3 regions of the Exiguobacterium sp. s40 genome follow, and region 3 is predicted to be linked to each of the others. Evidence: predicted binding sites of a transcription regulator. Region 3 holds the regulator's gene; each other region holds the start of a gene.
The links. The regulator LexA, encoded in region 3, represses DNA repair genes until DNA is damaged. The targets are predictions, from matches to a motif close to CGAACATATGTTCG.
Positions count from the first base shown of each region.

Region 1 (7,929 bases), 120 kb from region 3:
GACGTTGTATTGGTACAAGATTTTCTGATTTTTATCGAGAGGAGAGATGTCATATCTGACATCAATTTTCTTTATTTTTCTATTAGTTAACATAACATATATTATCAGTAAAAATAAAACTCCGTCTCAATTCTTTAGTATACTTAAAGTAGTGAGACGGAATGTGAAATTTGACGAAAGGGATTCAAGTTCGCGTAAAACGGATCAATGTGACGCCCGGTTCGGGTTCAAACTCGGCACTCGGTTCGAACCCGAGCTTCGTGTACAGTTTCTTGGCCGGTCCATTATGTTTGCCGGTGTGCACATAGACGAGTTTGTCTTCGTGCAAGCTGAGCACGTGTTCGAGCAACGTCGTCGCAAGTCTCGCCCTGAAATATCTAGGATCGATGCACAGTTTTGTGACCTCGACCGTGTTCTCAGCCGCTTCAATCGTGATAAAGCCAATCAACCGCCCGTCGTTATACAAACCGTAGCTCGTACCGGGCAGATTCTGGATCACCTCGACCGTCTCATAACGCGCTGGGATCTCATCGAAGCCGATCAGCTCGGCCTCGACCGCATAAGCGTTTCGTTGAATCTCGAGCATTTGCTCGGCCAGTTGATAATCTGTCGTCTGAATCTCGTGCAATTCCACCTGTGAGCACCCCCGGATTATCGTAAAAATAGACGTGCTTGTTTGCGTTTGGCCCGCTTCAGTGCCAAATAGAGCCGATGTGTCCCGGCGACTGGTTGTCCATGGCCGACGAACGTACGTTGCGGTGCGAGATCGAGCAACTTCTCCGCATGCTCTAACGCTGCACGCTTATCCCATGTCGCGATACCCGGCAGCGGGAACAACGGACGGACGTCCCCTGCCACGGCGACTCCCCCACGCGTCTGAAATGCATCTCCCGCAAACAAAATCCGCTCTTTCTCATCGAAAAAAGCAATCGAACCAGGGGTATGACCCGCTGCCGGATAGACCCGTAAGCCGAACAGCCGCTCACCTGGGTCAAGCAATTTATCCGGCAAGGAGTGGATTTTCGGGAGAGAACCCTTCAGTTTGAGAGCCCGCTCGTCCGAGTCAGTCGTCCGGTCCCCTTCAAGGAGACGGGCGTCGCGCCTCGAGACGTACAGCTCGGCATGAGGATGGGCTTTCAAAATCGTATCGACACCGCCGACATGATCTCCATGGGCATGCGTCAACAAGATAGCGAGAAGCGGGCGTTCGAACGTCTCGATATACGCTAAAATCGATTCCGCGTTCTGCGCGAGCCCTGTATCGATCAAGACAAGCCCGAGCTCACGTTCAATCAGTTGGACGTTGATTGGTAAGATGGGTGCGAAAAACGTCAGTTGATGGACGTGATCAAAACGTGTGACTTTCATGGAATCCCCTCCCCTTAATCGAATAACGTGGTCCAATCTTCTTGCCAACGGGCCTCAAAACACATATAGAGTTGCTCTCGCGTGTTCCGCGCAAGTGACAAAGGTGGTAAGGTGTCTCGTGTAAAGAACGCAACCTCGCTCGTCTCATGACTAATTTGCGCCTCTCCACCAATCAACTCGCATTCGATAAACAGTTTATAGTAATGCTGCGACAACGGCGGATGGTCGTGATGATGCATATCGAACAAGGCAAGCAGCCGAATCGGTGCGACGTCGAAACCGGCCTCTTCCTCGATCTCTTTGATGATGTTCTCTGCCGGGGACAGTCCGATCTCACAAAAGCCACCCGGAAGCGTCCAAAGTCCGTCTGACCTTTCCTTGACGAGTAACACTGCGTCATCCTTGAAGACGACGCCTCGGACGTCGAGCTTCGGTGTCGGATAACCATCGACGTGGGTCAATTCGGTGATTTCATGCAAAGCAAGATTAGATTGTTGCTCGAACATCTCGGTCGCGATTCGTTGGAGTTCGAGGTAACGTTCTCGATCGAACTCGTCTTTCGTAAACGTCAAGCCAGCCTGTGACAGCGCCTGTAGCCGCTTGGCCCAATCGAGCCACTGTGACATACGTATCCCCCCATGATTTGTCCTCCTGTCCCATTCGCCAAAAGGGATCGTTGTTCCTTTTAGAAATACCCGCTCCTAAGAGAAACTAATGTGACATGGAGTTGAAAAAATCAGCTGATGCCCCCGTGTTATACTGGATAGAGAATCAAATCGAAGGAGGTTGGACATGCCGATTTCACTGTTATCCCAGTTCAAAGCAGACTTGGACGGCTATACCGAGCGGCAGCTCCGTTATCAGGCAGCAGCAGACGTCTGGTCAATCGGACAGATGTACGACCATATCATCGTGGTGGCCGAGGAATATGCGGACGAGATTGACCGGTGTCTCGCTTCCACTGAAGAACAACCGCTCGGGAAGACCGAGTTCGGTGAACGATTGTTCCGGATGGGTGGTTTCCCACCGGTCAAAATCCGCTTACCTGATGAGATGAACCAACCCCCGAACAACACGGACAAGCGCGAGACGCTCGAAGGACGAATCGACGAGTTATCTGCACGCTTGAACCGCCTTGAACCGCTCGCCCGCGCGGCAAACCCTGACGTCAAAGCCCGACATGGCGGTTTCGGTTGGCTGAACGCCCAGGAATGGTACGACCTCATCGAGATGCATAGCTGTCATCATTTGCGCCAACAGGCCGATTTGGAGCGCTATCTGATAAAGGCGGAGCTTTGAATCCATAAGAAAAACCCTGTATCAAAGACAATCGTCTCTGGTACAGGGTTTTCTTTAGTTCGATCTCAATCGAGGTACACGTCCTCAATCTCACCGAACGTCTCTTCATCAAACACGAATGAGCCGTTGGCGTAGCGGTCCAAGAGCGTCAATTGCTTCGTCTTGACCGTCTTCGCTTTCTCTTTCCCAATGATGTGGAGCGTTTCATCGTCATGCACCGGGAGCACACGACGAATCTGGTGCGGTTTCGATTTGACTTCGCGGATGAGCATCGTCCCGCGCAAGTTGCGGTTCGTGCAGTCGAACTGATCCTCGAGCTTCATCTTCTTGACCGCTCCACGTTGCGTCACGAGGACGAACAGCGGCGGTGTGAAGAAGGCAAAGGCATCGGCGACCACATCGCCATCTTTCAAGTTCATCGCTTTGACGCCGGCGGCACGTTGGCCGACGACCGGAACGTCGTCTTCTTTGAACCAGAGGCCATAGCCGCGCTCAGAGACGAGGAACAGTTGTCCTGGACCGTCACTGATGCCCGCGAAGACGACCTCGTCGTCACCTTTTAACTTGAGCGCCATGAGCGCTTTCGACTTGCGTTGGGCGTCATAGTCACGGAGCGGCGTCCGTTTGACCATGCCTTCACGCGTGACGAACAGGCAATGCGCGTCGGTCTCGAACGTCGAGACGACATCGGCCGAGACGACTTGTTCGCCTTCAATCGGCACAAGGTTGGCGACATGCTGACCGGCGTCTTTCCATTTCGACTCTGGAATCTGATGGACCGGGATGAGCAAGTAACTGCCTTTGTTCGTCCAGACGAGCAAGTGGTCCGTCGTCATCGCCTGGGTGACGAGGACGGGACGGTCTTTCTGCTTCATCTCCGGCATCTCGTCGCTCGAGGCGCCATATGAGCGCATCGATGAACGTTTGACGTAACCGTCGCGGCTGACGAACACCATCGTCTCTTCGACGGCGATCATGACCTCTGTCTTCAGTTTCAACTCTTCGACCTCGGACTCGATGACCGAGCGCCGTACGTCGCCGAACTCGTCACGGAGTGCGGTCAACTCTTTCGAGATGAGCTTCCGTTTCGTCGCGTCGACGTTCAAGATGTTGGCGAGGCGAGCAATCTCTTTTTGGAGCGCCTTCGCCTCTTTTTGGAGCTCGACGATATCCGTGTTCGTCAACCGATACAGTTGGAGCATGACGACCGCTTCGGCTTGACGGTCCGTGAACGAGAACCGCTCCATGAGCTTCTGTTTCGCCTCGGACTTGTCTTTGGCCGAACGAATGAGTTCGAGCGTCTCGTCAAGGACCGAGATGGCCTGTTCGAGCGCGTCGACAATCTCGGCGCGTTTCTTTGCCTGATCGAGCTCGAACGTCGTGCGACGGGTGACGACTTCTTCGACGTGCTTCAAGTACGCGTCGATGATCGACAAGAGTCCCATCTGTTTCGGTGTCCGGTTGACGATGGAGACCATGTTGTAGTTGTAGGCGAGCTGCAGATCGGTATGCTTCAAGAAGAAATGGAGCACACCTTCCGCATCGGCTTCCTTCTTCAATTCGATGACGACGCGGACGCCGGTCCGGTCGGTCTCGTCACGGACTTCGGCGACACCTTCGACTTTGCGGTCGAGACGGAGCTCTTCCATCTTCTTGACGAGGTTCGCCTTGTTCACCTCATACGGGAGTTCGGTGATGGTGATTTGTTCACGGCCGCCCTTAAGTGGCTCGATGACCGATTTGGCACGGATGATGACCTTGCCTTTGCCGGTCTCGAACGCCTTCAAGATGCCGTCTTTGCCCATGACGATCCCGCCAGACGGGAAGTCCGGCCCTTGCATATAACGGAATGCGTCATTCGTCGTCTCGACCTCACCTTTCAGGCGGGCGATGGCGAGATTGAGCACCTCGGTCAAGTTATGCGGCGGAATCTCGGTCGCATAACCGGCAGAGATTCCCGTCGTCCCGTTCATGAGCAAATTCGGGAGGAGTGACGGTAAGACGAGCGGCTCTTCGGTCGAATCGTCGAAGTTCGGCGTATAGTCGACCGTGTTCTTCGAGATCGACGTCAGCATGACGCCGGCAATCTTCGACAGACGGGCCTCGGTATACCGCATCGCGGCGGCCGAGTCGCCGTCCATCGAGCCGTTGTTCCCGTGCATGTCGATGAGCGGGTAACGCAACTTCCAGTCCTGCGATAGGCGTACCATCGCCTCATAGACGGAACTGTCACCGTGCGGGTGATAGTTACCGATGACGTTACCGACCGTCTTGGCCGATTTGCGGTACGGTTTCTCGTTCGTGTTGCCTTCATGGTGCATCGCATACAGGATTCGGCGCTGAACGGGTTTGAGCCCGTCGCGCGCGTCCGGGAGGGCCCGGTCCTGGATGATATATTTCGAGTAACGCCCGAAGCGGTCACCGACGACCTGCTCGAGCGACAAGTTTAAAATGTGTTGAATCGTCGACATCGTTACATCACTTCCTCAATCGCTTTAGTCACGTGTTCATTGGCGATGATTGAATCATCTTCCTGGAGGCCGAAGGCGACGTTCTCCTCGATCCACTCCCTACGATGGGCGACATTGTCTCCCATGAGCACCGAGACGCGCTTGTCGGCGACGGCAGCGTCGTCGACCGTGACACGGATGAGCGTCCGTGTATCCGGGTTCATCGTCGTCTCCCATAGCTGGTCGGCGTTCATCTCACCGAGACCTTTATAGCGCTGGAGGATATAGCCCTTCTTGTACACTTTGACAAGTTTTTCGAGCGCCTCTTCGTCCCAAGCGTACTCGAACTGTTCCGACTTGCCTTTCCCTTTCGAGATGCGATAAAGCGGTGGCAAGGCGACGAACACTTTGCCGGCCTCGACGAGCGGGCGCATATAACGGAAGAAGAACGTCAACAGGAGCACTTGGATGTGGGCCCCGTCCGTATCGGCATCAGTCATGATGATGATTTTGTCGAAATTGCAGTCCTCAAGGTCGAAGTCATGGCCGACCCCGGCACCGATCGCGTGGATGATCGTATTGATTTCCTCATTCTTCATGATGTCCTGGAGTTTCGACTTCTCCGAGTTGATGACCTTCCCGCGCAGCGGCAGGATGGCCTGGAATGTCCGGTCACGACCCTGTTTAGCCGAACCGCCGGCCGAGTCACCCTCGACGAGGAACAGTTCGTTCTTGGCGGCGTTTTTCGACGTCGCCGGCGTCAGTTTTCCGTTCAAGATGCTCGAACGTTTCTTCTTCTTGCCGTTGCGCGCCTCTTCCCGGGCTTTCCGGGCGGCTTCGCGGGCCTGGGCGGCGCGGATCGCCTTCTTGATGAGCATCGTCGCCATCTGCGGGTTCTCCTCGAGGAAAATCGTCAGTTGTTTGGCCATGACACCATCAGCGCTCGTACGTGCCTCGGGCGAACCGAGTTTCGATTTCGTCTGCCCCTCGAACTGGAGGAATTCTTCCGGGATCCGTACCGAGACGATGAGCGTCAAGCCTTCGCGGACGTCACCGCCGTCGAGGTTCTTGTCTTTTTCTTTCAACAATCCGTTCTTACGGGCGTATTCATTCACGATGCGGGTCATCGCCGTCTTGGCGCCGACCTCGTGTGTGCCGCCGTCACGAGTCCGGACGTTGTTGACGAACGAGAGGACGTTCTCAGAATAGGCGTCCGTGAACTGGAAGGCGAGCTCTAGCTCGATATCGTTCTCCGTCCCTTCGAAGTAGACGATCGGATGGAGCGTCGCCTTGTCGTCGTTCAAATATTGGACGAACTCGGCAATCCCTTCCTCGTAATGGAACGTCTCTTCTTTATCCGAACGCTCGTCCGTCAACGTGATCGTCAATCCTTTTAACAGGAATGCCGATTCACGGAGCCGTTCGGCGAGCGTGTCGTAGTTATATGTCGTCGTCGAGAAGATCGAGGCGTCCGGTTTGAAGTAGACGCTCGTCCCCGTCTGACGCGTCTTTCCGGTCTCAAGGAGCGTCGTCTGCGGAATCCCACCGTCGGCAAACGTCTGCTCGAACACTTTGCCGTCGCGATAAATCGTGACGAGGACCTTGCTCGAGAGTGCGTTCACGACCGAGGCGCCGACCCCGTGGAGTCCACCTGACGTCTTGTAGCCACCTTGGCCGAACTTACCGCCGGCGTGGAGGACCGTGAAGATGACCTCTGGCGTTGGTTTCCCGGAGGCGTGCATCCCGGTCGGCATACCACGCCCGTAGTCGCGTACCGTGATCGCGTCATCTTTATGGATGGTCACGTCGATTTGGCCACCGAATCCGGCGAGCGCCTCATCGATCGCGTTATCGACGATCTCATAGACGAGATGGTGCAAGCCGCGATGGTCGGTCGAACCGATATACATCCCCGGACGTTTCCGGACAGCAGTCAGTCCTTCGAGCACCTGGATGGCGTCTTCATTGTAATTAAATAAGTCTGTTGACATCTTCGTCACCTCAATTTCGAACACACGTTCGTTTTTCTATCCTATTGTATAGCTGTTTTTGGATTCTGGCAAGCCTCCCTCCGCGAGCGGGGCTCGTGAAAAAAAGGAGACCTACCAAGGAGGTAGGTCTTAACCGAGAAGGCGGGCGTGCTCGACATAGATGCATCGATTTTCGATGTAGTCGAGTCCGGCATCGCGAGCGATCCGCTCGGCGTCCGGGCTGGTGAGCCCGAGCTGGTTGAAGACGAGACCGACATCCCCATGTCGGACGGCATCTTCGGCCACACCGGCCAAATACTCATTGCGTCGGAAGACGTCGACGATATCGACGCGCCCCGGGATGCTCTCGACCGTCGGATAGACTTTGCGTCCGTTCCACGTCTCGAGCGTCGGATTGACAGGGATGACCGTGTAACCTTGCAACAGCAGATAGTCTGCGATTTGGTTCGCGGTCTTGTTCGGGTTCGCTGACACGCCGACGACAGCGATCGTCTTCGCTTCGGTGAGCCATTGTTTCAAACGTTGATCGTCCATCCTGAAATCCCCCTTTTGTTTACGTTCTCAGTGTACCTTTACCTGAATCACCGTTTCAAGCTTTATTTTCTTTTATCATATAACTGTAACTCTTTCAAATTTTTAAAACAAATCAATTGGTTCACCATAACTTATTATGTAAACCGTTATATATGAAATTATTTTTCTGGTTCGCAGGTCGATGTGTGTCTCGGATGGAAATGACGTGTGAACGAACGTTGCGTGAAATATCTATTTCACGCAATTATATGCACTATTTAAAGGCGTTTGTGCGCGTCGGTTTTAAT
Region 1 covers NZ_JACSLC010000005.1:182,379-190,307, reverse strand. The annotation lists gene KNP02_RS06830 (GNAT family N-acetyltransferase) at 1-28, shown strand, start outside; gene KNP02_RS06825 (GNAT family N-acetyltransferase) at 185-634, opposite strand; gene KNP02_RS06820 (MBL fold metallo-hydrolase) at 652-1,368, opposite strand; gene KNP02_RS06815 (NUDIX hydrolase) at 1,383-1,994, opposite strand; gene KNP02_RS06810 (DinB family protein) at 2,161-2,667, shown strand; gene parC (DNA topoisomerase IV subunit A) at 2,733-5,138, opposite strand; gene parE (DNA topoisomerase IV subunit B) at 5,141-7,108, opposite strand; gene KNP02_RS06795 (CoA-binding protein) at 7,238-7,642, opposite strand.
Region 1: parE (DNA topoisomerase IV subunit B) is a predicted target of LexA. The motif match lies at 7,126-7,139, and genes of this name have one in related genera.

Region 2 (7,929 bases), on a different contig from region 3:
TTCACATGTTCGATGACCGCATCAATCATATGGTCGTCATGTGTTGCGATAGAGGCGTAGTTCCCGTTCGCCAGATGGAGTTTGACGAGCTTCAAGTAGTTGTGGTCGACGTCTTCTTTCTCCGGGAAAGCGACCGTCGCCGGTTCCTTATAAGCCCCTTTGACGATACGAAGGTTCGGCTTGAGCGGCGCGAGATGATTGATGTCATCTTCCGAGCGGTACAAGTATGACTGGATGACCGTCCCCAGGCCCTCAAAGTCCGCTTTCAATTTCTTGAACAAGTCGAGCGTCTTCTCGCAACGTGCCTCGTCTTCCATATCGATGGCGACGAACACACCGACTTCTTTCGCCGTCGTCAAGATTTGACGCATGTTGTCTTCGATCAACTCGTCCGAGATATCGAATCCGAGCGACGTCAGCTTGAGCGACATGTACGCGTCAAGCTTCTCTTCCGCCATGATTTCGATGGCACGAATGATTTCATCCCGGTTTTCGTTCGCTTCTGCGACCGTCGTGATGAATTCCCCTAAGTGGTCGACCGTGACCGATAATCCTTTCGCGTTTAACTCACGAATCGTCGGCACCGACGTCTTGAAATCTTCCCCCGCCACAAAGCGCGAAGCCCCGAACCGAAGCCCGTATTTTTTAGCCAAACTGTTGAGTGTTTTGTTTTGAGACATGTAGATAAATCCATCGCGCAACACTTTTTCCATCTGATTTTCCCCCTTACGTTTACACCCATCTATCTCTATGACGATGTCTGAAATTATTATGACATACAAACGTCCATTCGTCTGTAATTTTGTAATCGTTTTCACCGATTCATTTCCTTAGATTTAGAAAAAAACAGACGCCCCGTGGGACGTCTATTTTACAGGCTCGTATTCGGTGCCACATAGAGCAAAATACTGAGGAAAACGAGCACACTTCCAGCTAGGACGAACATATGCCAAATCGCGTGGTTGAACGGCAGTTTCTGCCACATGTAAAAGACGATCCCGACCGAATAGGCGATCCCCCCGGCGAGGAGCAACATGAACCCGTTATGACCGAGCGACGCGTACAGCGGACGGATGGCGATGAGACAAATCCAGCCGAGGCCGAGATACGTCACGTTCGATACCCACATGTACTTCCCGGTCGAGAACAGTTTCCAGACGACACCAAGCACGGCGACGCCCCAGACGATGCCGAACAACGTCCAACCGAGCGTCCCTTTGAGCGACACGAGCGCGAACGGCGTATAACTTCCCGCAATGAGTAAGTAAATCCCCGCATGGTCGAACACTTGGAGCACGCGTTTCGCCCGTGGATGCGGAATCGCATGCATGAGTGTCGAGAACAGGTACAGTAAAATCATCGATACCCCGAACACGCTCACGGCGATGACGTTACCTGTGCTTCCCGTCTCGGTTGCCGTCATGACAAGCAGTACGAGCGCGACGATGCTGAAGATGACCCCGAGGCCATGGGTGATGGCGCTCGCAATCTCTTCCCCGAGCGTGTCGGCATGGAGCATGTCTTTTAGCTTCTCTTGATCCATTCAGGTCCCACCTTTCAAATCTATTCCTCTAGTATGGTCATTTCCCGATTTTGTTGCAAACAAAAACATGGGCCGAAGCGACCCATGTCTGTGGATTATGCGACTTCCTTCACCGGGACGTCACATTCCATATTTTGTGCCCGCATCGCTTTGGCGCGTATGTGGAACAAGACGAGCAGCGTGATCGTCCCGATCGTGGCGATGACGTACGGGATGACCCCATCCATCTTGAAGCCGATCGGTGCCGTCAAAATGTAGAACCAGACGGCGTACAACATGAACGTCCCCGGGATGAGCGCGATGTAATGGTTGCGCCCTTTGATGTAAAGGTACATCGCCCCGACGAACAAGGCGATGACCGCCGTCGTCTGGTTGGCCCAGTTGAAGTATTGCCAGAGCATCTGGAAGTCCATGTTCGTGAGCACGTATGAGATCGCGAAGAGCGGGAGCGCGATCCACAGGCGTGACGAGAACTTCTTCTGCGCGACTTTCATATAGTCGGCGATGATCATCCGAGCGCTACGGAACGCCGTGTCGCCCGATGTGATCGGCAAGACGATGACACCGAGGATGGCGAGCGTGCCGCCGATGCTGCCGAGCATGAGCGTCGCCACTTCTTGGACGACAAGTGCCGGCGTACCGGTTTGAATCAATCCGAGCAATTCGCCTGGCTCGAAGATGGCCATGGCGGCCCCGGCCCAAATCATGGCGATGACCGCTTCGACAATCATCATGCCGTAGAAGATTTCACGGCCGTTGCTCTCTTTCATCGTCGTCCGCGAGATGATCGGCGACTGCGTGGCGTGGAAACCAGACAACGCTCCACACGAGATCGTGAAGAAGAGGAGTGGCCAAATCGGCAAGCCATCCGGATGCATGTTCGTGAGTGTCATCTCTGGAATCTTGTAGCCTTGCGCGAACAGGCTGACGGCGATCCCGATGGCGCTGATCATGAGAAGCGCCCCAAAGAACGGGTAGATGCGCCCGATGATCTTATCGACCGGGAGCAATGTCGCCAAGATGTAGTAGGCGAACACGGCGAAGATGACGATCGTGAGCGTCGTCGCGTTGCCGTCGAACAAGTTGTTGATCATGTTACTCGGCGACGTGACGAACACCGTCCCGACCAAGAGCAAAAGAAGCAGGGCGAACCCGTTGACGACGTGGCGGAGCGAGCGGCCGAGGAACTTCTCGGCGAGTTGCGGCAAGTGAGCCCCGTTGTTCCGAAGTGAGATCATGCCCGTCAAATAGTCGTGCACAGCGCCCGCGAAAATCGATCCGAAGACGATCCACAGGAACGCGACCGGTCCGTAGAGCGCCCCCATGATTGGGCCAAAGATCGGGCCGACTCCGGCGATGTTCAACAGTTGAATCATCGAGTTCCGTTTTTTCCCCATCGGCACGTAGTCGATGCCGTCCTGTGACGCGTAGGCAGGTGTCGTCCGCTCTTCCTTGATACCGAACGTCTTCTCGACGTAGCTGCCGTACACTTTGTACCCGACGAATAGAATCGCCAAGGCAATAAAGAATGTAATCATGTGTGCTGTCCCCTTTTGAACGTATGTAGCCGGTCCCCACCGGCCCCGAAAAAATGAATCCTGTTGTTTTACACATATAATGTAAACGCTTACGTGATTGATTATACAGCAGATTCCCTTTTTTCGTAAGAGGTTTCGTTCACTTTTTTGACACAAAATAAAGCCCTCAAAACTGAGGGCTTGTTCATTGATTAACGAAGGGCCGGGGCACCGACATGACCGGCTCCAACCACTTTCGTCTCTTCTTTCATTTGACCAAAGAGTTCACTGACGATCGTCACCGTTTGGCGAAGCTTGAGCGGTTTCGTCACGAGCGTATACGCACCGTCTTTGTCCGCTTTCGCTGTCGCGAGCACTTTGTCGCCATCTTTCAACGTGACGTTGGCGTTCGGTGTCGTCGTCCCTGTCACCGCTTTCGCACCTGGTTTGATCGTGTTCACCGTGAGGGCGAGTTCGACTGCCGCTTGATCGAGTTCGATCGTGTATGTGCGGAACAAGCGATTCGCCGCATCCGGACGTGTCGTCTCGGTCGCTTCGATGCCTTCATACAGGTCGACGTACTGTTTGCCGGCATCGGCCGTCTCGAACTTCGCTGTCCGTTTCGCATCAGCGACGATCTTCCAGTTGTCATCCGCTTTGTATTCGAGCTTGCCTGAGACGATATAGTCCGAGATGACGTTCCGTGTCTCATACGCCGAACGGTAAACGATGTTCTTCCCGCCACCGAGTCCCGGGAACGATGTCGAGCCAGCGCGATAGTTGTTCGTCGCGACGAGGAACTCTTGGTCGAGTGTGATCGGCTTGCCGTTGTACTTCACGTTCTTGATGCGGTTTGCATCTTTGTTTTCCGGAATCAATTTCCCGCCCGCATCGAACTTGGCTGGACCCGTCACGTCAATCTCATACGTGAGGCCGTCAAGAATATCGAAGTTGTAGCTGCGGAACTCCAAGTTGAGCAATTCATCGTTCGTATCCGAGACTTGTTTGTAAGCCCCAGCTGACATCTCGAGCCAGTCCATCACGTCCGCGCCTGTCACTTTGACAACTTCGAGCGTGTTCGGGAAGACGTATAGGTCGGCTACGTTTTTCAATGCGATCGAGCCTTTCGGGATGTTCGTGTAATAGCTGGCGTCCGTCAACTGACGGTTACCCGCTTTGAATGGTGCCCCGGCTGAAAGGATAGGGAGCTCTTTATACGCCGCAAGCTCCGGGTTCGTCGCGAGTTCTTTCTCGACGTACCATTTCTGCGCGTTCGTCACGAACTGGACCGACGCGTCGTCACGGACGAGCGCGAAGTAGCTTTGGATGTCGTCTTGAATCTCACCGACCGGGCGGTTGATGTATTCGATCGTCGCCTTATGGTCCGCGTCGATGAGCGAGGCGATCGTCGGGTCGACCGGTGTGTCCGCCTTGACTGTATCGAGTTTCGCGTGCGCGTCGAGCACGTTCCACTTGCCGTCGACGAGCTCGAGGTCGAGGTCGATGACACCGAGGTCTTTCCCTTGGTTGTTCGCCATGACGACCGGCTTGCCGTTGATTGTCCCTTTGTTCATATCCACATTCGGGAATGAAGTGAACATGCCATTCGCGTCTGGGAAACGGCCGTGCTGGTGACCGGTCATGATCATGTCGAGCCCTTCGATTTTCGTGAGCGCGTAGCCGACGTTCTCTTCCCCATCTGACTGTTCTTCCGCAAGTGCCGCACTTTCCCCGATCCCTGAGTGCGCGAGTGCGACGACGACGTCCGCACCTTGCTCTTTCAATTTGGCGACGGCCGCTTTTGCTGCCGGTACCATATCATCTGCCGTCACCTTGCCTTGGAGATTCCCTGAATCCCACGACATGATTTTTGGCGGCACGACACCGAAGACACCGACTTTGATTGTATGTGTCTCGCCGTCCCCGTCGACGACTTGACGTTCAATGATTTGGACTTCTTGTCCGTCTTCATTGTATTTCGAGACGATCGGCTCGCCTGACAAGTCCTTCACGTTCGAGTTGACGAAGCGAAGCTTTCCTTTCGACCCTTGCATCGCGTCATACAAGAACTGGAGCCCAAAGTTAAACTCGTGGTTCCCGAGTGTGACGGCGTCGAACTCGAGCGCCGACATCGCTTGATACATCGGATGCTCGAACGCGCCTGGTGCTTTTTGATGTTGCTCGCGGACGTAATCCCCGAACGGCGTCCCTTGAAGCGTATCCCCGTTATCGAATAGGAACGTGTTCGACTTTCCGGCGTCCGTGCGATGTTGCTGAATCAACGTCGCGACTTTCGTCAACCCGATCGTGTTATCGATTTTGTCCTGGAAGTAATCGTAGTTCGTGATATTCGTATGTAAGTCCGTCGTCTCCAAGAAGCGGAGCTTTACAACGTCTTCTGACGCGAGCACGTTCGGTGCGTGGAGCGGTAACGTCGCCGGTAATACGAGCGCTGTCGCAATCGTCCATTTTAAAGCTGTTCTCATATCCATTTCCCCTTTTTCCAAAAATGTCCCAACATCTTTTACTATATCATCAGCTTGTAAACGCAACCATTACTTTTTGTAAATTAATTCTCAAATGTTCTATCCAATATTTTTTTCAATTTCTATTTGAGACGGCGTGAGACCGTGATACGATGAGAAAAAAACAGAACGTTTGTTCGTAAAAAAGGAGAGGTGGCTATGCGACGTCGGATTTTTTGTATCGACAGCGTCTCGTTCTACGCCAGTTGCGAGTGCGCCGCCCGCAAGTTGAACCCGTACAAGACAAAGCTCGTCGTCTTATCGAATTTACAGGACCACGGCGCCCTCGTCCTCGCCGCGACGCCGCCGATGAAGAAGCTCGGCATCAAGACCGGCTCTAGACGGTTCCACATCGACCGACTGCCGTGGCACGAGCGGCGGCACGTCATCTACGCCGAGGCCCGGATGAGCCATTATTTGAACGTGTCCGTGCAAATCGTCCACATCTTGCACCAGTTCGCGCCCCCGGAGGCGATCCGTGTCTACTCGGTCGACGAGACGCTCGTCGATTTGACGGGAACGGAGCGGCTGTTCGGGAACGATGCGCACGTCGCCCGCCTCATCCGCTCGACCGTCTTCCGCTATACTGGCATCCCGGTCACGATCGGCATCGGTCCGAACAACGTCCTCGCCAAGCTCGTCCTCGACCTGCATGGGAAGAAGACAGGTGTCGCCAGCTGTTTCCTCCACGACGTCGAGAAGTTGATCCACCCGGCCCCGATCGGCAAGATGTGGGGCGTCGGGGCGAAGATGGAAGTCCATCTCCGGCGGCTCGGCATCGAGACGATCGGTGACCTCGCCCGCTATCCGCTCGAGACGCTCCATGAGAAGTTCGGCGTCATCGGCGCCGAGCTGTGGCATCACGCCTGGGGCATCGATGAATCGCCGACGATCCTCCCGCCGAGCTCCCTGTTCGGGGCGAAACGGCAGCGGCCCCGGACGATTGGCCACGGCATCACGCTCATGAAGGACTATGCGACGTACGCGGCCATCCGGCTCGTCCTGCAGGCGATTGCGGTCGAGGTCGGGATGCGGACCCGGCAGGCCGGTCTCGTCGGCGGGAGCGTCCATCTTGGCGTCCGCTACACCCGGACGAGCGAGCGGCGCGGGTTCAGCAAACAAAAAAAGCTCGCCCGCTTCACAGCGGACGAGCGCGAGTTCTTGCCGGTGTTGTTGACGCTTTTCCTCGACGCGTGGGACGAGACGGAGGCGGTCCGTTACGTCTCGGTCGCCCTCGGCAAGCTCGAGCCAAGGAGCGATCACGTTCAGCTCTCCTTCTTCGAGGACGAGTGGGCCCGGGCGCGCCGGTTCGACTTCCTCGACCTCGTCGATCGCTTGAACGTCCGCTTCGGGCGCGGCACGATCCGTCCGGCATCGAGTTTACTGAAAGACAGTCCGCTCCGGACGCGGCAACGCCTCATCGGCGGACATAAACAAGGAGGTGAATCGTCATGAGCCAGACCCGCTACAAAGACCGCGGTGAATTAAAATGGATCCCGTTCCTCATGCCCGAGCACGTGGCGCTGCTAAAGAAATATTACGCCCACGTCCAAAAAATCGAGCTGCCTGACTTGGATGAGCAGCTCCTCTACTTATGGCAGACCGAGCTCGAACGCGCCATCCGTGAAGGCGACGCGGTCGAGCTGACGCTGTTCGACAACGGCATGACCCATACGGTGCGCGGCTACGTCCACGCCATCTATTATGCCGAGCGTGAAGTCGAGCTGTTCGACACGGACGTGCGTCGCATCCCGTTCGGTCAGATTCTGTCCGTCCGTTAAGACGCGTCAATCGCTTCCTGCGTCGTCTCGAACGTGTCGACGTGATCGAGCACGCCATAATGCGTGAGCGTCTGGCGCACGGGTGCCGACAAGTGCGCGAAGACGACACGACGGTCGGCCGCTTTCAACTCGCGGACGACGCGGCGAATCTCTTCGACGGCCGTCACATCGATGACCGGACAGCGGTGGAAGTTGAAGATGAAGACGTCAGGCTCGTCATGGATATGATGCAACACGTGCTCGAACATCTCGATCGCTCCGAAGAAGAGCGGGCCCTCGACGCTGAAGACGACTTGACCGTCGCGTGTCACGTATCGTTCCGTCTGTTCGCGGACGTCGATCGTATCGGCCATCCGTTTCGCGAACAAGGCGAGCGCACAGATGACCCCTACCTCGACGGCGACGACGAGGTCGACGAACACGGTCAGCCCGAGCGTAATCAGCAGGACGAGCGACTCAGCCGACCGATGCTTGAGCATCTCGAAGACGTGGTGCCGCTCCGACATATTCCAAGCGACGCGCATCAAGATTGGGGCGAGTGCGGCCAGCGGGACGTAGCTCGC
Region 2 covers NZ_JACSLC010000002.1:270,814-278,742, reverse strand. The annotation lists gene KNP02_RS03055 (proline dehydrogenase family protein) at 1-713, opposite strand, end outside; gene trhA (PAQR family membrane homeostasis protein TrhA) at 872-1,543, opposite strand; gene KNP02_RS03045 (carbon starvation CstA family protein) at 1,639-3,081, opposite strand; gene KNP02_RS03040 (bifunctional 2',3'-cyclic-nucleotide 2'-phosphodiesterase/3'-nucleotidase) at 3,273-5,546, opposite strand; gene KNP02_RS03035 (Y-family DNA polymerase) at 5,745-7,040, shown strand; gene KNP02_RS03030 (YolD-like family protein) at 7,037-7,366, shown strand; gene KNP02_RS03025 (SulP family inorganic anion transporter) at 7,363-7,929, opposite strand, start outside.
Region 2: KNP02_RS03035 (Y-family DNA polymerase) is a predicted target of LexA. The motif match lies at 5,712-5,725, and genes of this name have one in related genera.

Region 3 (7,929 bases):
GTCGTCAACGCGACCATGATCGGCAGCGGCAACAATGCCACGACCGTCAACTTCCAACTGATGGTCGTCACCATCGTGATGATGACGAACGTCCCCATGGTTATGCTGTCGACGAGTGTCAAAATCCCCGCACCCGCCGTCGTCGAGACGGCCTGGACATCGTTTGTCGCATGGGCCATCAAATCCCCGACCCGCGACTTCTTATAAAACCGTTGATCTAAATCGGTGAAATGGCGATAGAGTTGACTCCGCAACATCCGACCGAGGCGAATCGAAGCCCCGAAGATGAAGTATCGCCAGAAGAAACGGGCCACATAGTTCCCGATTCCGACGGCCGCGAGCCCGCCGAGCAACATCCATAATAAATCTGTTCCAAGCGTTCCCCGGTTGATCTCATCGACGATTCGGCCGATGATGCGCGGCGGTATAAGTTCGAGCGACGCGACGAACATGAGTAAGACGATGCCGAGCGCATACGTCCGCCACTCGAGCTTGAAGAACCAAGCTAGTTGTTTGAATACACGAATTGGAAACACCCCCTATGTTGTCTTGAATTCAGACTATTCTATTAGATTAGCGAAAGTTTGTTTGATTGTCTAACAAAAACTGGATGAAAAAAGCACTTTGCGGGCGCAAAGTGCTTCGGTCCATCGAGTTTATTTCTTTTCGTTCTTCATTTGAACGTTCATGGCGCGCATCACTTGGTTGACTTTCTTCTGTGACGGCTTTTGACCCATTTGCATCATCAATGTACGAATCATATCTTCGTTGATCGGTGGGTTCTGTTCGAGGTAGTTCATCATGTATTTACGAGCGATAAAGAAACCGATCGCGATACCCCCGATTAGTGCTGCCACGACAAGAAGAATCCAGAATAATGTACTCAAGGCTTAACCTCCTCTACCATATGAAACATCGTTTTTTACTATACACTATATTACGCTAATTCGCTAGTCGTCTGTAAAAAAAGTGGTGACCCAAAACTCCGGGCCACCACTGATAGTAAGCGATTAAAGTGATTTGACAGCAGCGACGACGTTGTCGACCGACATGCCATATTCTTTCATGAGGAGATCACCAGGGGCAGAGGCGCCGAACTTGTCGATGCCGAGGACTTTTCCGCCGAAACCGATGTACTTGTACCAACCGAGCGTCGCGCCCGCTTCGAGCGAGACACGTTTCGTGATTGACGACGGAAGGACCGATTCTTTGTATTCTGCCGATTGAGCTTCGAACAATTCCCACGAAGGCATCGAAACGACAGCCGCGTTCACGCCTTCAGCAGCGAGTGCTTCGCGTGCTTCGACGAGGACGTGTACTTCAGAACCTGTACCGAGAAGGAGGACGTCTGCCTCGCTTGAGTTGCCCGCGACGACATAGCCACCTTTAGCTGCGTCTTCGATCGACGTGCCTTCGAGTTCTGGCAATGCTTGACGCGTCAAGACGAGAAGTGATGGTGACGTTTTCGTCGTGATTGCTTGCTTCCAAGCCGCGATCGTCTCTTTTCCGTCAGCTGGACGGAGAACAGACAAGTTTGGCATCGCACGGAAGCTCATCAAGTGCTCGACCGGTTCGTGCGTCGGGCCATCTTCGCCGACCGCGATTGAATCGTGCGTCAAGACGAACGTTGATGGGATTCCCATGAGCGCAGCAAGTCGAACTGCCGGGCGAAGGTAATCCGAGAAGACGAAGAACGTCGCGCCGTATGGGAGGACCCCACCGTGGAGCGCCATCCCGTTGACGGCTGCTGCCATCGCGAATTCACGGACTCCGAACCAGATGTTGCGGCCGGCTGGATCTTCATCGAAGTCCGCAGCGCCTTTGATCATCGTGTTGTTTGAGCCGGCGAGGTCAGCCGAGCCTCCGAAGAGAGTCGGAACCGCTTTGGCGATCGCGTTCAATACTTCACCGCTCGTTTGACGAGTCGCTTTTTTCGAACCGATTTCGAACGTCGGCAATTCGCTGTCCCAACCTTCTGGGAGCTCGTTGTTCATCGCACGTTCGAACTGGGCACCAAGTTCAGGGTGTGCTGACTTGTAAGCTTCAACGAGTTCGTTCCAGTCCGCTTCATGCTTCGCGCCTGGCTCAACGACTTTATCGTTGAACAAGTCGTATACTTCGTTCGGTACGTAGAAGTTCTCGCCTTCCCACTTGTAGAACTGCTTCGTGAGTTCAATTTCAGCTTCGCCGAGTGGCGCACCGTGTGATGCCGATTTGCCTGACTTGTTCGGTGAACCAAAGCCGATAACCGTCTTCACTTCGATGAGGGTTGGTTTCGACGTTTCAGCTTTCGCTTCGTCGATCGCTTTCGCGATTGTATCGATATCCGTACCATCTTCGACACGGATCACTTGCCAACCGTAGGCGTTGAAACGATCTTCAACGCTTTCCGAGAACGATTTGTGAAGGTCGCCGTCAAGCGAGATATCATTTGAATCGTAAAGGACGACGAGTTTGCCGAGTTTCAAATGACCAGCGAGCGAAGCAGCTTCTGCCGATACGCCTTCCATCAAGTCACCGTCTCCGCAAATCGCGTATGTGAAGTGGTCAACCACTTTGAACTCATCGCGGTTGTACGTCGCTTCCAAATGTTTCTCTGCCATTGCCATCCCGACAGCCATGGCGATCCCTTGTCCGAGCGGTCCAGTCGTCGCGTCGACACCTGCCGTGTGACGGTACTCTGGATGTCCAGGCGTTTTCGAATCCATTTGGCGGAACGATTTGAGGTCGTCCATTGAGAGATCGTAACCAGATAAGTGAAGAAGCGAGTACAAGAGCATCGAACCGTGTCCCGCTGAAAGGACGAACCGATCACGGTTGAACCAGTTCGGGTTTTTCGGGTTGTGACGCATTTTGTCCGTCCAAAGTGTGAACGCCATCGGAGCCGCACCCATCGGCATACCCGGGTGACCTGAGTTCGCTTTTTGGACCGCATCGATTGAGAGTGTCCGAATCGAGTTAATCGCTAATAATTCTTTAGTAGTTGTTTCCACTAATTTCATCCTCTCTGTTGTTAACAAAGTTTCTACCCGTCATATTTTAGCACACTCATTCGTGTGTCACAACTAATTAATTAGTATAACACATTAAATGGAATCGTTTACTTCCTTTCGTTTGAAAACGCATCAATGAGTCCCCCTGATCAACGTTCGCGTATAACAAACATGCACATCCTATATGAAATAGGATGTGCATTCATGGTCATTCTGAGCGGTAACGTTCCTGCTCATCTTTTAATTTTTCTGGCGTTACGTCGTTTCCTTCCGGATCGACGACCTTCATTCCCATCATTTGTGATTTGAATGATTGGCGGAACGCTTGCAAATATTGTTGGCGCAGCGCTTGCTGCTCATCCATCTCTTGTGGTGACAGACCATCTGTCTTTGCTTTGTTGGCGAGGAAATTGATTCGCTCCAACTGTTCAGGTGCTAGCATCGGGCTCGCCCCCTCTCTACTGAATTTGTCCTTCTACTGTACAAAATCAGCGAGCAGGAATCAAGTTTCTGGTACCGACACGTGCTCCAAGTAGCGCCGGTTCACGGTCGCTTTCGATACCTCATAACCAAAACCGCGGAGGGTGGCGGCAATTTCAGCGAACGTGAGTCCACGTTCACGCAATTGGACGATTTCTTCAATCGGAACTTCGATTCGGCTCCGGCCTCCCTGGTCATGGTGCTGGATATTCCGATGCGGATTAAATCCGTTCGCGACCGCCCGACGCATTCCGCGTGAAATTTTAGCGTTATGGATCTTACGTTGATACTCTTCGACGACACTGACGATCTCGAGCACCATCTTCTCGGCGTCGGAGACGATATATTCATCGGACGACTGCATCGTCAACAAGCGCACGTTATGTTTCATGAGCGTATGCAAGATAGCGATTTTTGCATTTCCCCGTCCGAGACGACTGTCGTCGCTCACGAGCACGGCATCGAGATCGGACGTCGAGACGTGCTCCAATAGATCGAGCAGTCCCGCCCGATTGACCTCATACCCGCTCTCTTGTTCACTGATCACATCGACCACCTCAGCATCAAGACGTCTCGCCATCTGCTTCAACTCGTCCGCCTGACGACTGAGCGACGTCTCTTGGGTGGACTTGTTCGTCGATACGCGACAATAAATGACGACTCGCATCGCGTCACTTCCTTTCTTTCCATTCGCCCTCTACGATACACAGGATGAAGGGATGTTCGCAATCAGAAACGATTATTCGGCGGCGAACCACGTCGTCTTGTCGTCTTTTTCCTCATCCCGTTTAGTGAGAATGTGCGCTTCGAGCGTCTCCGCCTCTTTCAAGGCGACTTCTTCTTCAATACTGTGTTCGACTTTTTGTTCGGTCACGACGACCGCTTCGTTGTCACGAAGCTCTCCGACCGCGAAAAATACGAACATACCGAGTGCCAACATGCCGACTAAGATGATTCCATTGATTGTGTCTCTCATAATCATTGCCTCCTGGGAATAAGAATACACGTTCTCGAGAACGTCTGTTCGTTTATCTGTTCTCATCATAAAACAAGAACTTCTGTTCGGTCAAGCAGAAAAAAACGAACGAATGTTTGTGCGCTCATGTGTTCTTGTGTTAAACTAAACCCATAAAGAATAGGATGCGTTCGCAGGTTATTCGACATAATCGAGGTGAAATCCATTGAAAAAAATGTCAGCAAGACAACAACAGATTCTTGATTTTATAAAAGCCGAGGTCCGGGCGAAAGGGTATCCCCCTTCGGTCCGTGAAATTGGCGAGGCTGTCGGGCTCGCATCGAGCTCGACTGTACACGGTCACTTGGACCGTCTTGAAAAGCGTGGATTGATTCGACGTGATAAGACGAAGCCACGCGCCATCGAGATTTTGGATGAAGAGATGTCCGTCGTCGAAGACCACGATGCCGTCATGTACGTGCCGGTCATCGGGAAAGTCACAGCCGGTACGCCGATCACGGCCATCGAGAACGTGGAAGAACACTTCCCGCTCCCGGCTCACGTCGTCGGTTCCGACAACGTCTACATGCTCTCTGTCTCAGGGGACTCGATGATTAACGCGGGGATCTTGGATGGGGACCGCGTCCTCGTCCGTCAACAGAACACGGCCGACAATGGAGAGATTGTCGTCGCCATGACGGATGAAGGTGAAGCGACCGTGAAGCGGATTTATAAAGAAGCTTCGAAAGTTCGCCTCCAGCCGGAGAACGACGAGCTCGAAGCGATGTATTTCGATAACGTGTCGATTTTAGGGAAGGTCATCGGTGTATACCGCACGATTCACTAATGGCTAATGGCTAGTGGCAAGACACATACCCGTACGAATCTCGTGGCAATCGGTGCTCTTGCGATTGCCACGCCTTTTATTGACATCGATGTTCCGACCGTGTTCCTGCTTGGCGCCCTCATCGGGACGTTCTGGCTCTCCCCGGATCTCGATTTGAAGTCGGACGCCTATTATCGATGGGGACCGCTTCGGGGCTTTTGGCTCCCTTATGTGAAGATTATGCCCCATCGGTCGTTATTCTCGCATTTTCCGCTCTTGAGCGATCTGATCCGGGTCATCTATCTCGGTTTCCCGCTCACGCTTCTGCTCACGGTCACGCCGTATGAGGAAGCTGCCAAATCGTGGCTCGATCTGAACGGGGCAGCATGCTTCTTCGGACTCGTTTTCGCGACGACGCTACATACGACGCTCGACTATGCGTCCACGTTCTTCAAACGTGCGTTTTAACCAGATCGTTATGCTACACACCCAAAAAGGGCAACCCGTCTAAATAGACAGGGTTGCCCTTTTTTGAACCGTTTATTATATAGAAGTTCAACAACTTTTATGCAACATGACATGATTTTCAGCCACTTCTCGTCCATTTACTAACAAGACGACACGATGCTCCCCTGGATAATGCCGACGGGTCGTCAAATCTGACCAGTCGTGCACTCTGGTCGCTGCAAGTCGCGCGCCCCCAGCGACGGTTCTATTCGCTAGCAAGAATGCTTTACGACTCGCTTTCCCGTTGGCCTTTATAAACTCAATCGCGTATTCGATACGAACATAAGCAGCATCCCCTGGACGAATGGACACATCGTACTGAATCTCGCACGCCTCCCTTATGCGGATCACGTTCGGATGTATAGAAATCGATGAGTCGACGGTTAAATTTGTTTCCTGCGTATAACCGAATATCGTTAACGCGTCAGGATGGGCTGACTTGATCAGTGTCCGGCATCCGTGTCTAATGATCCAATCGGTATGAGGATGCTCGCCCTGCCATCGTCGCGAGACTGCGAGTACAGCTTCTGGGTGATCTTTCGAGATATCGTTGAGGTTGTTAGCGACACTTTTTCTCACATATAATGATGGATCTTCTTTTAACAACTCTAAAATCTCCAACACTGGAGCTGGGTCTTCTTTGAACATCAGTAACGATTCCGCCCACGGAAGGCGAGGACGACAACCCTCACTCGCCAAACGCCGAACATGTTCGTTCGGATGAATGGCCCAAGCTGTCATTTGGTGCATCACACACGTTGGTTCCCGCAACAAAAAAGACCTGATCGCAAATTCAGAAGACGACTTCTGTGTGAAGCGTTCGAGCGCTGACATCGAGCGTTCCCAATGCTCTTCTGCCTGTCCATACACCGCTACAAAGTCCGGGAAAAACAAATAAGGAAAGCCGACGCAGTCATCTGCAATTTCAACCAATACGTCCAAAGCTGATTCGTAATTCTGTGGCAAATACTGACCTAGTTTTATCGAAATACGTCGAGTACGCCCTTTGAGTGTCAACGCTTCCCACGATTCATCTATGATTGATGCGATAAAAGCCTGTACGTCAAATGACGGATACACGGTTTGAATACGTCGTCCAAATTCCAACAAAAAGGTCTCATCATACACGTCTTTTAATGGTGTTGCCACTTCTCGTCCCCCTATCCCATTCCATTACATTTATAGTGATATACATTCTCCCTCATTATATTGATTAGTTGAAGCGAATTATAGAAAAAGAGTCCTGAATGAGCACTTCATACGAAGACTCGTTCAGGACTCTGATTTTAAAGGGAATATCCCTTATTAGTCGACTTAGTAGAGCGTCATGTACTGATCGCGTTCCCACTCTGTCACTTGCGTACGGAACATATCCCACTCGATTTCTTTCAACTCGAGGAAGTGTTCACCGATGTGGTCACCGAGAGCATCCATCACGACTTTATCGGCACGGAGTACTTCGAGTGCGTCAAAGAGTGTAGCCGGAAGATCATCGATTCCGTTGGCAACACGCTCTGGCTTATCCATCACGTAGATGTTGCTGTCAATCGGCTTCGGTGCCGTCATGTCTTTCTCGATTCCGTCGAGGCCAGAAGCCAAGAGCGTCGACAAGGCGAGATACGGGTTCGCCGCTGGGTCAACCGAACGCACTTCGATACGCGTCGAGAGGCCACGGGCCGCCGGTACACGAACGAGTGGTGAACGGTTGCGCGCGCTCCATGCTACATAGCAAGGTGCTTCGTAACCAGGCACGAGGCGCTTGTACGAGTTGACAGTCGGGTTACAGACAGCCGTGAACGCACGAGCGTGCTCGAGAATTCCTGCCGTGAAGGCGCGGGCTGTATCTGATAATTCCATGTCGCCGTTCGGGTCGTAGAAGACGTTCGTGTCACCTTTGAAGAGCGACATGTTGGCGTGCATCCCAGAACCGTTGACACCGAAGAGTGGCTTCGGCATGAACGTCGCGTGAAGGCCATATTTCGCTGCAATCGTCTTGACGACGAGTTTGAACGTTTGGATGTTATCAGCCGTTGTGACTGCATCCGCGTATTTGAAGTCGATTTCGTGCTGACCTGGAGCGACTTCGTGGTGTGATGCTTCGATTTCGAAGCCCATGTTTTCGAGCTCGATGACGATCTCTTTACGACAGTTCTCGCCGAGGTCGACCG
Region 3 covers NZ_JACSLC010000005.1:58,180-66,108, reverse strand. The annotation lists gene KNP02_RS06215 (ABC transporter transmembrane domain-containing protein) at 1-527, opposite strand, end outside; gene KNP02_RS06210 (YneF family protein) at 657-887, opposite strand; gene tkt (transketolase) at 1,011-3,002, opposite strand; gene KNP02_RS06200 (DUF896 domain-containing protein) at 3,202-3,435, opposite strand; gene KNP02_RS06195 (YneB family resolvase-like protein) at 3,496-4,140, opposite strand; gene KNP02_RS06190 (hypothetical protein) at 4,213-4,449, opposite strand; gene lexA (transcriptional repressor LexA) at 4,655-5,275, shown strand; gene KNP02_RS06180 (metal-binding protein) at 5,282-5,722, shown strand; gene KNP02_RS06175 (DNA alkylation repair protein) at 5,810-6,910, opposite strand; gene glnA (type I glutamate--ammonia ligase) at 7,076-7,929, opposite strand, start outside.